Regions from separate parts of the Colwellia sp. RE-S-Sl-9 genome, predicted to be linked through region 2. Evidence: riboswitches for the same ligand, from Rfam matches in the RefSeq annotation. Region 2 holds a riboswitch; the other holds the start of a gene.
What was found. Region 2 has a riboswitch for cobalamin ahead of ACM9HF_RS09645 (ABC transporter ATP-binding protein). Riboswitches for the same ligand answer to the same signal wherever they lie in the genome.

Region 1: another riboswitch for cobalamin. It lies ahead of ACM9HF_RS16595 (hypothetical protein); the one in region 2 lies ahead of ACM9HF_RS09645 (ABC transporter ATP-binding protein).

What each region holds. Positions count from the first base shown of each region.
Region 1 is NZ_CP182631.1:3,822,700-3,828,510, forward strand. It holds gene cobD (threonine-phosphate decarboxylase CobD) at 1-635, opposite strand, end outside; gene ACM9HF_RS16585 (cobalamin biosynthesis protein CobD/CbiB) at 662-1,681, opposite strand; gene ACM9HF_RS16590 (histidine phosphatase family protein) at 1,711-2,298, opposite strand; cobalamin riboswitch at 2,428-2,813, shown strand; gene ACM9HF_RS16595 (hypothetical protein) at 2,936-3,532, shown strand; gene ACM9HF_RS16600 (cobyrinic acid a,c-diamide synthase CobB) at 3,573-4,934, shown strand; gene ACM9HF_RS16605 (tetratricopeptide repeat protein) at 4,988-5,811, shown strand, end outside.
Region 2 is NZ_CP182631.1:2,251,458-2,257,268, reverse strand. It holds gene ACM9HF_RS09660 (adenosylcobinamide-GDP ribazoletransferase) at 1-15, opposite strand, end outside; gene cobT (nicotinate-nucleotide--dimethylbenzimidazole phosphoribosyltransferase) at 318-1,358, opposite strand; gene ACM9HF_RS09650 (FecCD family ABC transporter permease) at 1,371-2,375, opposite strand; gene ACM9HF_RS09645 (ABC transporter ATP-binding protein) at 2,372-3,184, opposite strand; cobalamin riboswitch at 3,312-3,516, opposite strand; gene ACM9HF_RS09640 (nitrate- and nitrite sensing domain-containing protein) at 3,540-3,725, shown strand; gene ACM9HF_RS09635 (DUF1499 domain-containing protein) at 4,170-4,892, shown strand; gene ACM9HF_RS09630 (PhzF family phenazine biosynthesis protein) at 4,952-5,811, opposite strand, start outside.

The DNA.
Region 1 (5,811 bases), 1.6 Mb from region 2:
AAAAAGCCAATACGGATACCCGCTAAACCAAAAAATTTCCCAAAAGAGCGAAATACTAATGTATTGCTGTTTTCAACCTGCGAGCAAATAGAATGATCATCTGTTATTACATCCATAAAAGCTTCATCAACCACTAACAAACCATTAAGCTCTTGCATTAATGTTTGATATTGCATGATTATTTTACGTGTAAATAACTTACCTGTGGGATTATTTGGGTTAATAATAACCAGCACGCTGTTCAGGTAAATAGTATCTATTGGTGGTAACTCATCTAAATAAAAATGTAACTCGTAGCCAGATTTTCTCCATGCTTGAGCATGTTCTTTGTAGCCATATTTGGGTAGGTAAACATGTTGAGAAGTGCTATTTTTTAGCTGCCACAATTCAGGCAGTGCTTTTATTATGGCTTGGCTACCGTTGGTTACGGTTACGTGTTTGCATTGGTAATAATGTTTAGCCGCAGCTAATAACTCGTTATTACTTTGGGGTAAATTTTGCCATATGCTTAATGGAATATTTGGAATAGGGTAGCTGGTTGGTGCAATGCCAGTGGATAGATCAAGCCATTGTTCTGCAGGTATTTTATATTGGTTAGCTATTTGCTGAAGCTGTCCGCCGTGGATAAGCGCCATGAAAAGTTCTCACTCATATTTGAATATTATATGATGTTTAAAAGTAGGTTAACTGTTTGCCATAACAATACGATTAACGTGAGTATTATAGCGGCTCGCTTCACAATTAAGATACTTTTAGGAATATCTTCAACTGTTATATTTTCACCACAACCTAAAGTAACCGATTCAACTATTTTACCATTATATTGCGCTGTGCCACCTAGCTTTTTATTCATCACGGTTGCACCGGCTGCCATAACCCAGCCGCCATTATGGCTTTTGTATGTATTACCTTGTTTATAGGCGTTTGCTAATGCTGTAAGGAATGTATCTTGAATGGCATATAACAAGGTGCATATTTTTGCACTAATAAATCCTAATGCATCATCAAGCCGAGCACTGGCGAAACCAAAAGAGTTAAATTGTAATGTACGATAGCCCCACATTGCATCTAACGTATTGGCAAAACGATGAAAAATAACTAGCGGTGCACCGCCAATAATAAAATAAACTATCGATGCGATAACCGAGTCGTGGCCATTTTCTAACATAGACTCAACCGTTGCTCGCGACATTTCAGTAGGCGTTAGTTCAGCCGTTTCTCTACTAACGAGGTAACCAGTAAAGTACCTTGCTTGTACTAAATTATTTTCTTTTAGCGGTTGGTAAACCTGCATAGCATGTTGATACAAACTGTTTAGGCCAATGGCTAAATAAAGCACGATAGCGTCTAATAATATTTGCCAGTACCAAGTTAAATGATTGAGATATAAACAATAAAGTAACGGAATAGGTAGCACTAAAATAGCCCATGCGAGTGAGCCTAATAATGCCTTTTTTATATTGAAGCGTAATGGCTGTGTTTCGTCTGATTTTTTATCGGTTTGAAAGGTGTTTAAACGTTTTTCGATTTGTTGAGCAAGCCAACCAAAGCCCACTAAGTAATGATACTGACGAGCTTCGCCTAAGTACTTATCAAGTAATAAAGCTAAAATAATTGTTAATGTTAGCGTATAAAAAGGCAGTGTAGAAAACAACCATAAAGTAAGTTCGTTAAATGTCACTTTCTTTCCTTTTTATAGAGCAATTTAGCTTAGGTCGATGGCGTTAAATGAAAACTTGAGGTGTTATGCTCATAAGTTAGTTTGTTAATAGAACCATTTTTAAATAAGTCGTAGGCATTCATATTCGAATTATTACCAATATAACCATAAAAACAACGCAGAGCCTCACCATGAAAAATCACTAAAATATGAGCTGTTTTATATTCTATCGCTATTTTTTCAAGTGCTTTGTAAATACGTTCGCCACAAGTTACAGCGCTTTCTCCACCTTGAGGTGTTAGCTCAGTAAATTTCTGCAATAGCTCAACATAATTAGGATCTTTCGATAAGGTTGTTATTTGCTTACCTTGCCAATAGCCTAAATGCCTTTCGGTAAGGCTAGATTTTACTTGGGTGTTTACGCCAAGCGTTTGTTTACATATTTGAGCACTGTTTACGGCACGTCCTAAATTTGAAGAGAAAATAACTTCGATATTATGCTTAAGCACGTTTTGAGCTATTTGCTCTGATTGGGTTTTACCTAACTCGGTTAAGTTGCTATCAAGCTGTCCTTGAAAACGTTGTATTTTATTCCACTGAGTTTCGCCATGGCGAGCTAAATATAAAGTTGTAATCATAGAGCCGTACTTTTGCTAATTGCAGCGCAGCATAACTAAATCAGCAACAGTGTTCAATGCACAATATTAATAGTGTGCATCATTTACTTTGATATGGGTATATGTTGTATAAACAGCTTGCTTCAGGTACTATTTCAGTCAGATTTAGGTGTCGAAATTAATGCTTATAATTTAATGAATAAGTATTAATTAAGATGAAACGTGAAACTGGTGAAATACCAGTACTGCCCCCGCAACGGTAACTGTGAGCAGCAATAAAAACCACTGTGTTTATACCAATCGCAATAACCAATTGATCATTTATACTTGTTTAAATGGCCAATTACATCGTTATTTATTTAATAATTAGAACAACTAGTTATTAAAATAAATGCCTTGTATTTGACCATTTATTCTTCATATAAAATAGTTCAATTCATTAATGCGTTTGGTATTCTTCATTCAATGAAAGCATGGGAAGGTATTGCAAAGCGATGAACAGGAGTCCGGAGACCGGCCTAATTTATACTCGACAACTGCGGTGGGCGGCTTTTCAGAGACTAGTAAATTTGTATTAGCCTATAACGTTCTTATTTATAGTTTTCACTTCTTTTACTAACTTTGATTTCTCCACCGTTAACTATTTAACGGGATTGTTATGAAATTAACTGAAGTAAAATCACCCCTTTCTTTGTTCTTAAGCATATGTGGCTTATTAACTTTGTTAATGATCGCTACACGTGGTAATCATTTTTCTACTTTCAATAGCCTGCCAAGTGCTTCTACAGCTGTGTTCTTTTTAGCAGGTATGTACTTGCGTAAAGTGAAAGACTTTTGGTTTTTTTATATTTTATCTATCACTATTGATTTAGCGTCTTCATTTCATCGAGGACAATTTGGTGATTGTTTAACCGCGTCTTATCCTGCTCTAGCTTTTAGTTATGTTGCTATGTTTGCAGCGGGTTATTACGTGCGTCCTGATTGGTCACAACAAAATATGATAACCAATATTGTTAAAGTGAGTGTAGCGTTAATTATTGCTAGCTCTATTGCCTTTTTCATCTCTAATGGTAGTTATTATGCCTTCTCGGGGAAATTTCCAGATTTATCGTGGGCTGAATATGCAACACGAGTAAATAAATACTTTTTTAAATCAGTTTCTAATCCTGTGTTTTATGTTGCTACAGGAATAGTAATGCATTGGTGTATCAATCGTTTTTTCACTGAAAAAACAACAGCTCAACTTTCATCATAAATTGTTGCTTACATCAACTTATTAATAAAAGGCGTTTACTTTGGCATTTGAAAATACTCCTGATAATGTAAAGGGCACAGGCACTATGTGCCCAGCATTAATTGTTGCTGCTCCTTCATCAGGCACCGGAAAAACAACAATTACTGCTGCTATCGCTAGGTATCATCGTAATCAAGGTAAAAAGGTTACCGTATTTAAAGTAGGACCTGATTTTATTGATCCTATGATTTTACGCCAAGCCAGCGGCGAATTAGTGTATCAATTAGATTTGTGGTTAGTGGGTGAACAAGACTGTAAACAGTTGTTATATAAAGCTGCGCTTGAGTCAGATCTCATTTTGATTGAAGGGGTTATGGGGCTTTTTGATGGTACGCCAAGTAGTGCTGATTTAGCTGAGTATTTTAATATTCCGGTATTAGGTATTATCGACGCTTCTGCCATGGCGCAAACCTTTGCAGCGGTTGCTTTTGGATTAGCTAACTATCGTCCTAATTTGCCATTTTCAGGTGTTATAGCAAATAGAGTTAACACGCCTAGACATACCGAAATATTACAAAATTGCTTGCCTGACGATTTACGCTTTTACGGTCGAATGCCTAAAGATGCAACCATTACGTTACCTCAACGTCATTTGGGTTTAGTACAAGCACAAGAGTTGGCTGATATTGATGTACAACTTGATCAAGCTGCGTCTCATATTGCCGCTACAGGTTTAGCTGAACTTCCTGCCAGTATAGAGTTTTTTCCTTGTGAAGAGGTTGAACACGAGTATCAACATGAAGGTGTTTTAAAAGGCACTCGTATTATTATTGTAAAAGACAAAGCTTTTAGTTTTATTTATGCGGCTAATATCGCTTTTTTACAAGAAACAGGCGCTGAGTTAGTTTATTGTTCAGCACTTACCGATGCTGAGTTACCAGCAGGTGATGTGTTATATATTCCCGGTGGTTACCCAGAATTATATGCTGAGCAACTTGTTCAAAATACAAGCTTTATATCGAGCGTACGATCTTTTGCTAAAACCAATAAACCATTGATTGCAGAATGTGGTGGTATGTTGTATTTACTTGAGCAGCTAACTGATTTACAAGATAAAAAGTTTTCAATGGTTGGCTTGTTACCGGGTAATGCCATTATGCAAAAAAAGCTAGCGGCTATTGGTTCTCAGTGGGTTGAATTACCTTTAAAAGGAACTGAAACGTTAGAGAATAATGTAATGCGCGGCCACAGTTTTCATTACTCAAGTGCCGACATTTCGTTAGAGCCTATTAGTCAAACTAAGCATCACCCCAGTGAACGCTTAGGCGAGTTTGTTTATCAGCACGGTAATATTATAGCGTCGTACATGCATTGGTATTTTCAAAGTAATCCTGAATTAACGGTAAAACTTTTTACTAAGTAATGGCTGCAGGGTAGTATGGTCAAATAAATTAAAACAAACTTCAAGGAAGTTAGGTGACAGAAAATACAGGAATAAAAGCAGCTATGGCATTAAGAACCATAGGTTTCCGTCCAATAAAAATTCCCTTAAAAACGTTTGCGGTGGTTCTTGCTCTTATTGCTTTGTATTTCAGCTTTACAGAATATATGGACTATAAGCATCAAAAAGATAACTCTTTGGCTATTATTTTAGAACCTAAAATTAACGACATTTACTTTATTGATTTTAGGCTGATTAAAAAAGATTTACGACCCCATGAAAAATACAGAATTGCTAAGGTAGTGGATATAACGGGCGACATTGTTACGCTTATGTATGGCGGTTTTTATTATCAAAGTAAGCATGCGGTTATTAATGCAATTTACTATGGGCAATTAGGTTTTAAAAAATACTTTGAAACTCGACGTTACGATATATCACATAATGAAATTAAGAATATGTTTAGCAACGGGGCTATCTATTTAGCTAATAGACCTATTCAAAATCTGCTCTATGGTAACGTGGTTGGGCCCATGAAAGAAAATTATCGTTCTAGTGGTTTAATATACGGTAAAAAAGAAAATAATAAAGGCGTAGCTTTTTTAAATGATCGTTTTAATGAAACGGGTTTAGAAAGCGCTTTTAACTTTTTTCAACAATCAGCAGAATTAGGTTACGCAAAAGGGCAAGTTAACTTGGCTCAAATGTATATTAATGGGCAGTTTGTTAGTAAAGATTTTAACAAGGCGTTACATTGGTTAAAGCTCGCTTCTTTACAAAGTAGTAAAACCGCTATTTTAAAATACGGTATTGTATGTAAGCAGGTTAAAGAGTGTAACCTTGCCGATTTTTATCAAGA
Region 2 (5,811 bases):
GCAATGCTTTGCCATAATGGTGTACCCTTATCAAAAGTATTAACGACGAAGTGATTTTGCTCAAGCGCTTCTTCGATGGGTCTAAAAACAATTTATACTGCGTTATTAACTTTAGTCAGGTTCCTACACGGATGTAGGACATTAGGGTAACGCAGGAGCAGTTACCGAGAATAACCATGACGTAAATTTAATGCCTTGCATACATGGATGTATGTACTTAGATTTCGTCTGGAACATGAAATCTGTGTCTAAATTGTTTTTAGTTCCACTGAAACCTGCATCTTGAATGGTAACGGGTATATAACTCTTTTGTATGCTCAAACGGTTACACCTGCATCTTCAAAACTTGCCATATTATTGTAAAAAGCAGCTGCTGCCGTTAATAACGGTAATGCGACTGCTGCCCCCGTTCCTTCACCTAGACGTAAACCTAAATTTAGTAAAGGTTTGGCTTTTAAATGGCGCAATAATAGTTGATGACCAAATTCATGAGATTCATGAGCGAAAATTAAATAATCTCTTACATTAGAATTTATTTTACAGGCAACTAGTGCTGCTGTACTTAGGATAAAACCGTCAATTAGTATACAAATTCCGGCTTGTGCTGCCGCTAAAATTGCGCCTGTTATTTCAACTATTTCAAATCCACCCACTTCTTTTAGAACCGTTAAAGGTTCGTCTGAATCAAAACGTGCGAGGGCTTTTTCAATAAGCGTTTTCTTTTTAAAAAGTTGCTCTGCGGTTATGCCTGTGCCTACACCTACGCAAAGATCAACATCTGAATGGGTTAAACGAGCTGTAATTGCCGTAGCTGAACTGGTATTGCCAATTCCCATTTCGCCTAATATAAGTAGGTTAGAGCCATTTTTAATGATGGGCGCTACCACTTGTTCACCATAGCTAAGACCAAGTTCAACTTGTTCCATCGTCATTGCTGATTCATGTACAAAGTTCTTTGTACCAGCCCCTAATCTCATGTTAATTAATCGAGATGAACTATCGGTAATGGGGTCTATAATGCCAGCATCAACGACTTTAAAATCAATATTGTTTACCTTACAAAAACAGTTAATTGCGGCGCCGCCAGCGATAAAATTTTGTACCATTTGGCGAGTTACACAACTTGGTGCAATTGAAACACTTTCTTCACTAATACCGTGATCTCCAGCAAAAACTAAGGCAGTAGGTTTGTTAATTGAAATATGTGAAATAAGCTTATTGCTTTTATTACTTTGAATAAGCGCAAGCTGTAAAGCCGTGCTTTCTAATAAGCCTAAAGAGCCAACAGGTTTGGTTTTTTGATTGATTTTATCTTGAATTTTACTTTCAAATTCAAGATTTAACGCTTTTATTTCCATAAAAAATCTCGCTTACATTTTTCGTAATAGGGCTAAGAAAAACAAACTGCCCATCGCTGAAGTAATAACACCTATTGGTATTTCTTGTCCGCCTAATGCCGTACGCGCAACAACATCTACCCACACTAAAAAACAGCCACCAACTAAGCCTACGGCTATAAATAATTTAGCGCTGGTAATGCCCACAAAAGGCCTAACAATATGTGGGATCATCAAACCAATAAAGCTAATGCCGCCACAATAAGACACAATAACGGCTGTTATTGCAGCACATAAAATAAGGGTAATAACACGCAAGCGTTCAACTTTTACTCCTAAGGTGCGAGCGCTGTCGTCACTGAGTAATAGCGCATCAAGCTGGCGTCCTAATAAAAGTGCAATAAGCGTAGCAATAATAATTACGGGGGATATCAACAGTAGAGCGTTGGTGTCTGCTCTGGCTAAACTGCCCATGAGCCAAAAAATAACGCGGTTACTTGAAAAAGCATCACCGCTGTAAAGAATAAAGGTGGTTAAAGAACTTAATAAGAAGGAAACCGCTACGCCTGCTAACAGTAAGTGCTCAATGCGACGCCAATTATTTTGATATATCACAATTAAAATAAGTCCAACCGCTAATAAAGACCCTAAAAAAGAGGCAAAAGGTAACGAAACAAGCTGCATTGATACCGGTAAAAACTGAGTTAAAGTTGCCCCTAAGCCTGCTCCAGAAACAATACCAAATAAATACGGGTCGGCAAGTGGGTTACGTGTCACGTTTTGCATTAAAGCGCCTGCTAAAGCTAAACCAAAGCCCGCGATAAAACCAAGCAATACCCTCGGAAAGCGTATTTCCCATAAAATGGTATCGTAAATACCTTTTTCACACCCTTGAGTTACACATTGCCATACTGCTTTATGGTTTAATTCAACAACACCAAACCCAATAGAAGACAATAACGTGATAACAACGAGGCTAACAATTAACAAGAGCGAATATTTGTACGGTAGCTTTTTTGTTAATAAGTGATTTTTCATGATTGTAGCCACTTTGATTCGTCATTTACTTGGTTGTTTATACCAGCAAAGGTAATTCTTGTTTTTTGAGTGAAAGGGTTTTTATCAATAGCGCATTCTAGTTTAAATACATCAGTTAAGTTTTCGGCGGTAAATACACTTTCAGGTGTGTCATCTGCTACAAGTTGACCGTTGTTTAACATGAGCACTCTATCGCAATATTGGGCGGCTAAATTAAGATCATGAATAGTGATCAATAAGGTTATGTTGAGGGACTTGGCTAACATTAATATTTGATGCTGATAGTACATATCAAGATGATTCGTAGGTTCATCCATAATCAAAATATCAGGCGCTTGTACAATAGCTCTAGCAATTAATACTCGCTGCTGCTCACCGCCTGATAAAGTACTAAATAATTGATGCTGTTTTTTTATCAGATCAACCTTGATTAACGCTTGTTCAATATTGTGTTTGTCGGCATCTGTATTTATGTCAAACAATCCTTTATGAGGGATAAGCCCCATACCTACAATATCTAAAACAGTTAAGTTGAATGCAGACTCTGAATGTTGGCTAACCACAGCGACTTTTTTGGCTATATCTTTATTATTAAGGTTTTTAAGGGGCTTGCCATGCAAATAAATATTACCAGAATAATCTGAATATTCGCCGTATAAACATTTAAGAAGAGAGGTTTTTCCTGCGCCATTGGGGCCAACGATAGCAACGGTTTCACTTGCTTTTATTTGTAGGTGAATACCTTGAATAACCTTTTTTGGGTTTGCAGACCAAGTAACATTATTTGCTTGTAGAACAAAGGGTGACATATGTGCCTTAACCATAATAGCGAATAAAACATAGCGAATACAATTTTAGGAAATACAAGGACACATCATAAGAAGTCACTCATAATTATATGAGAGATATTCTTAGTTTTTCGCGTTACCCGCACGTTCACTAAAGGCGATTAAGGCAGGTGTTCTGACTTAAGTGTTTAGTGATGTTATTTTAACCGTCACTAAACTCTCTTTACAGTTGCGGGAACAGTTATGGAATTAAGTGGTTGTTAATAAAACTAACCATGTCTTGCACCATATTCCCCTTTAAGTTTTTCCTCTAATAAATAAGAGTAAAAAACACCTTAAAAGCGCCGACATCTTACCACAGTTATTTTTTAATTAAATAACAGTATTTGTTTTATCAATATTTACCAATGCTATGCAACAACCTGCTGTACTTGAAGTTGAAAAACTACGAAAAGTTGCAATGGAAAAGTCAGCAACGGGGAAATTTGGTATTGATGCAAGCTACTGGTTCGAACAAGCAACAGATAGAATAAAGCAGTTAAACAAGTTGAAAACAAACTAAATATATCAGTAATGAAACTAACTGATATATTAAAAATTCAGCGAATAGCTCGTTAATGTTAAGCGCTGATGTTATTTTTATTATAAGTTTTTTAGTTATAGTTATAAGCTACGTCGTGATTAAAGATTTAGATAATCGCATAAAAGATTTAATGGCCGTCTTTAGTCAAGTTAGAAAAGAAAACGATTTAACCGTTAGAACTAAATACATTGATAAAAGTGAGCTAAGCTAAAATTTCATACCTAAAATCAATAAATGATCAACGCTACAGCGTACTTGAACACAGCTTTGAATATTAAGTGGATATTATTTTTTCACTTTTGAAACCGAAGTTGAGCAATGAAATAATGTAAGCCATTCTAAGGTCTAGATATACTTCGTAGTACAATTATCCACATGCCTGCTAAATATATGGGCTTCTATTAATACCGATCTTAAGGCAACATGATGTTCATTAAAAAAATTATAACTATTTGTAAGTTTTTAACTATTCCTTTGTTACTGGGTTTTCCTCTTGCCGTTATTGCTTATCGTTTGCAATTATGGGGCATGGGAACGTCTTTTAAAATCATTCAATTTACAGGGTATGCTAGTATTGTTGTGCTGGTAATAGCGATAGTAATTGGTTTATTTGCGTTTTTTACAAAGCAACAACGTGTGCTTAAAAGTAGTGCTATAGTCGCTATTTTATTAGCTATACCGGCTGTTGGTTTATCAATGCAAGCGGCTAAAGCTAAGTCTTTACCTTTTTTACATCAGGTAAGTACTGACACGGTTAATTTACCTCAATTTAAAGCCATTTTAGCCTTGCGTGGCGAAGGAACTAATCCACTAGAATACGACAGCGAAAAATTAGCTCCGTTACAACAAAAAGTTTATCCAGAACTACAACCCATTGTAAGCATCTTGAACACAGAGCAAGCGTTTAATAAAGCTATTGATACGGCGATAAAATTAGGCTGGGAAATTGTTGCTAAAGATATTAAGCAAGGAATGATTGAAGCAGTTGATACCAGTTTACTCTGGGGTTTTAAAGACGATGTAGCTATTCGTATTCAAGCAACGGATACAGGAAGTAAGATAGATCTACGATCCATTTCTCGTATTGGTGGAACAGATCTTGGAGCTAATGCCAAACGTATAAAAAGCTTTATATCATCATTTTAATTATGCTTTTAACTAGGTTTGTTGATCTTTCAGGGGGCTGAAAAAACAATCTTGATAGATCAACAGATCCTAGGGTATTTTATCTTTTTACAATCAAATAAATAAGCAAAACCACTCACTTCTACTTTCGTAATTATACTATCACGTTTAAAGATTGAAGCTTTCAGTAAAGAAGGCGACTCCATTATTCTACCTTGCTCAAACGTGTAGTGTTGGCCATCTATAACCTTATACTTATCTAAATAACAGGCGAGAGCACCACAAGCGCTACCCGTAGCAGACTCTTCAGGAATACCAAATAAAGGTGCAAAGTTTCGACAGCTGGCTGTTAAACTATTTGAATTACTTTCTGAGATATTTTTTTGGGCTGGAGATAACTCAAACAGGTGAATGCCAATCGCATTATATTTTTCACTAAAACGCGATATTTTATCTAAATCAGGCACTATTGAATCTAAAGTTCCAAAGGGTACAGGTATTATTACATCAGCTAAGCCCGTTGAAATAATTTCACAAGGTAGATTAGTCGTAGCAAATAACGTTTCAGAAATATTTAATAACTCAGCTACTTCTTTGCTTTCAACTACACCTAAATATTGCGGGAGTGTTTGTTCCATATTCACTAAGGTATCAGTGGCCACTTTTACCTTTAACTTTCCCGCTTTAGTTTGTTGAGTATACTCTTGCGCTTCAATGATCTGTTTTTCGAACAATAATGAAAATGTTGCTAAAGTCGCGTGTCCACAAAAATCAACTTCATGATTCGGAGTAAAAAATCGAACATTAAAGTCGCATTCAACATCCGCTGATACAAAAGCGGTTTCAGAGTATCCCACTTGTGTGGCAATATACTGCATTTGCTGCGGTGTTAGATTATCTGCATTTAATACAACACCTGCTGGGTTACCGCCTGAGCCAT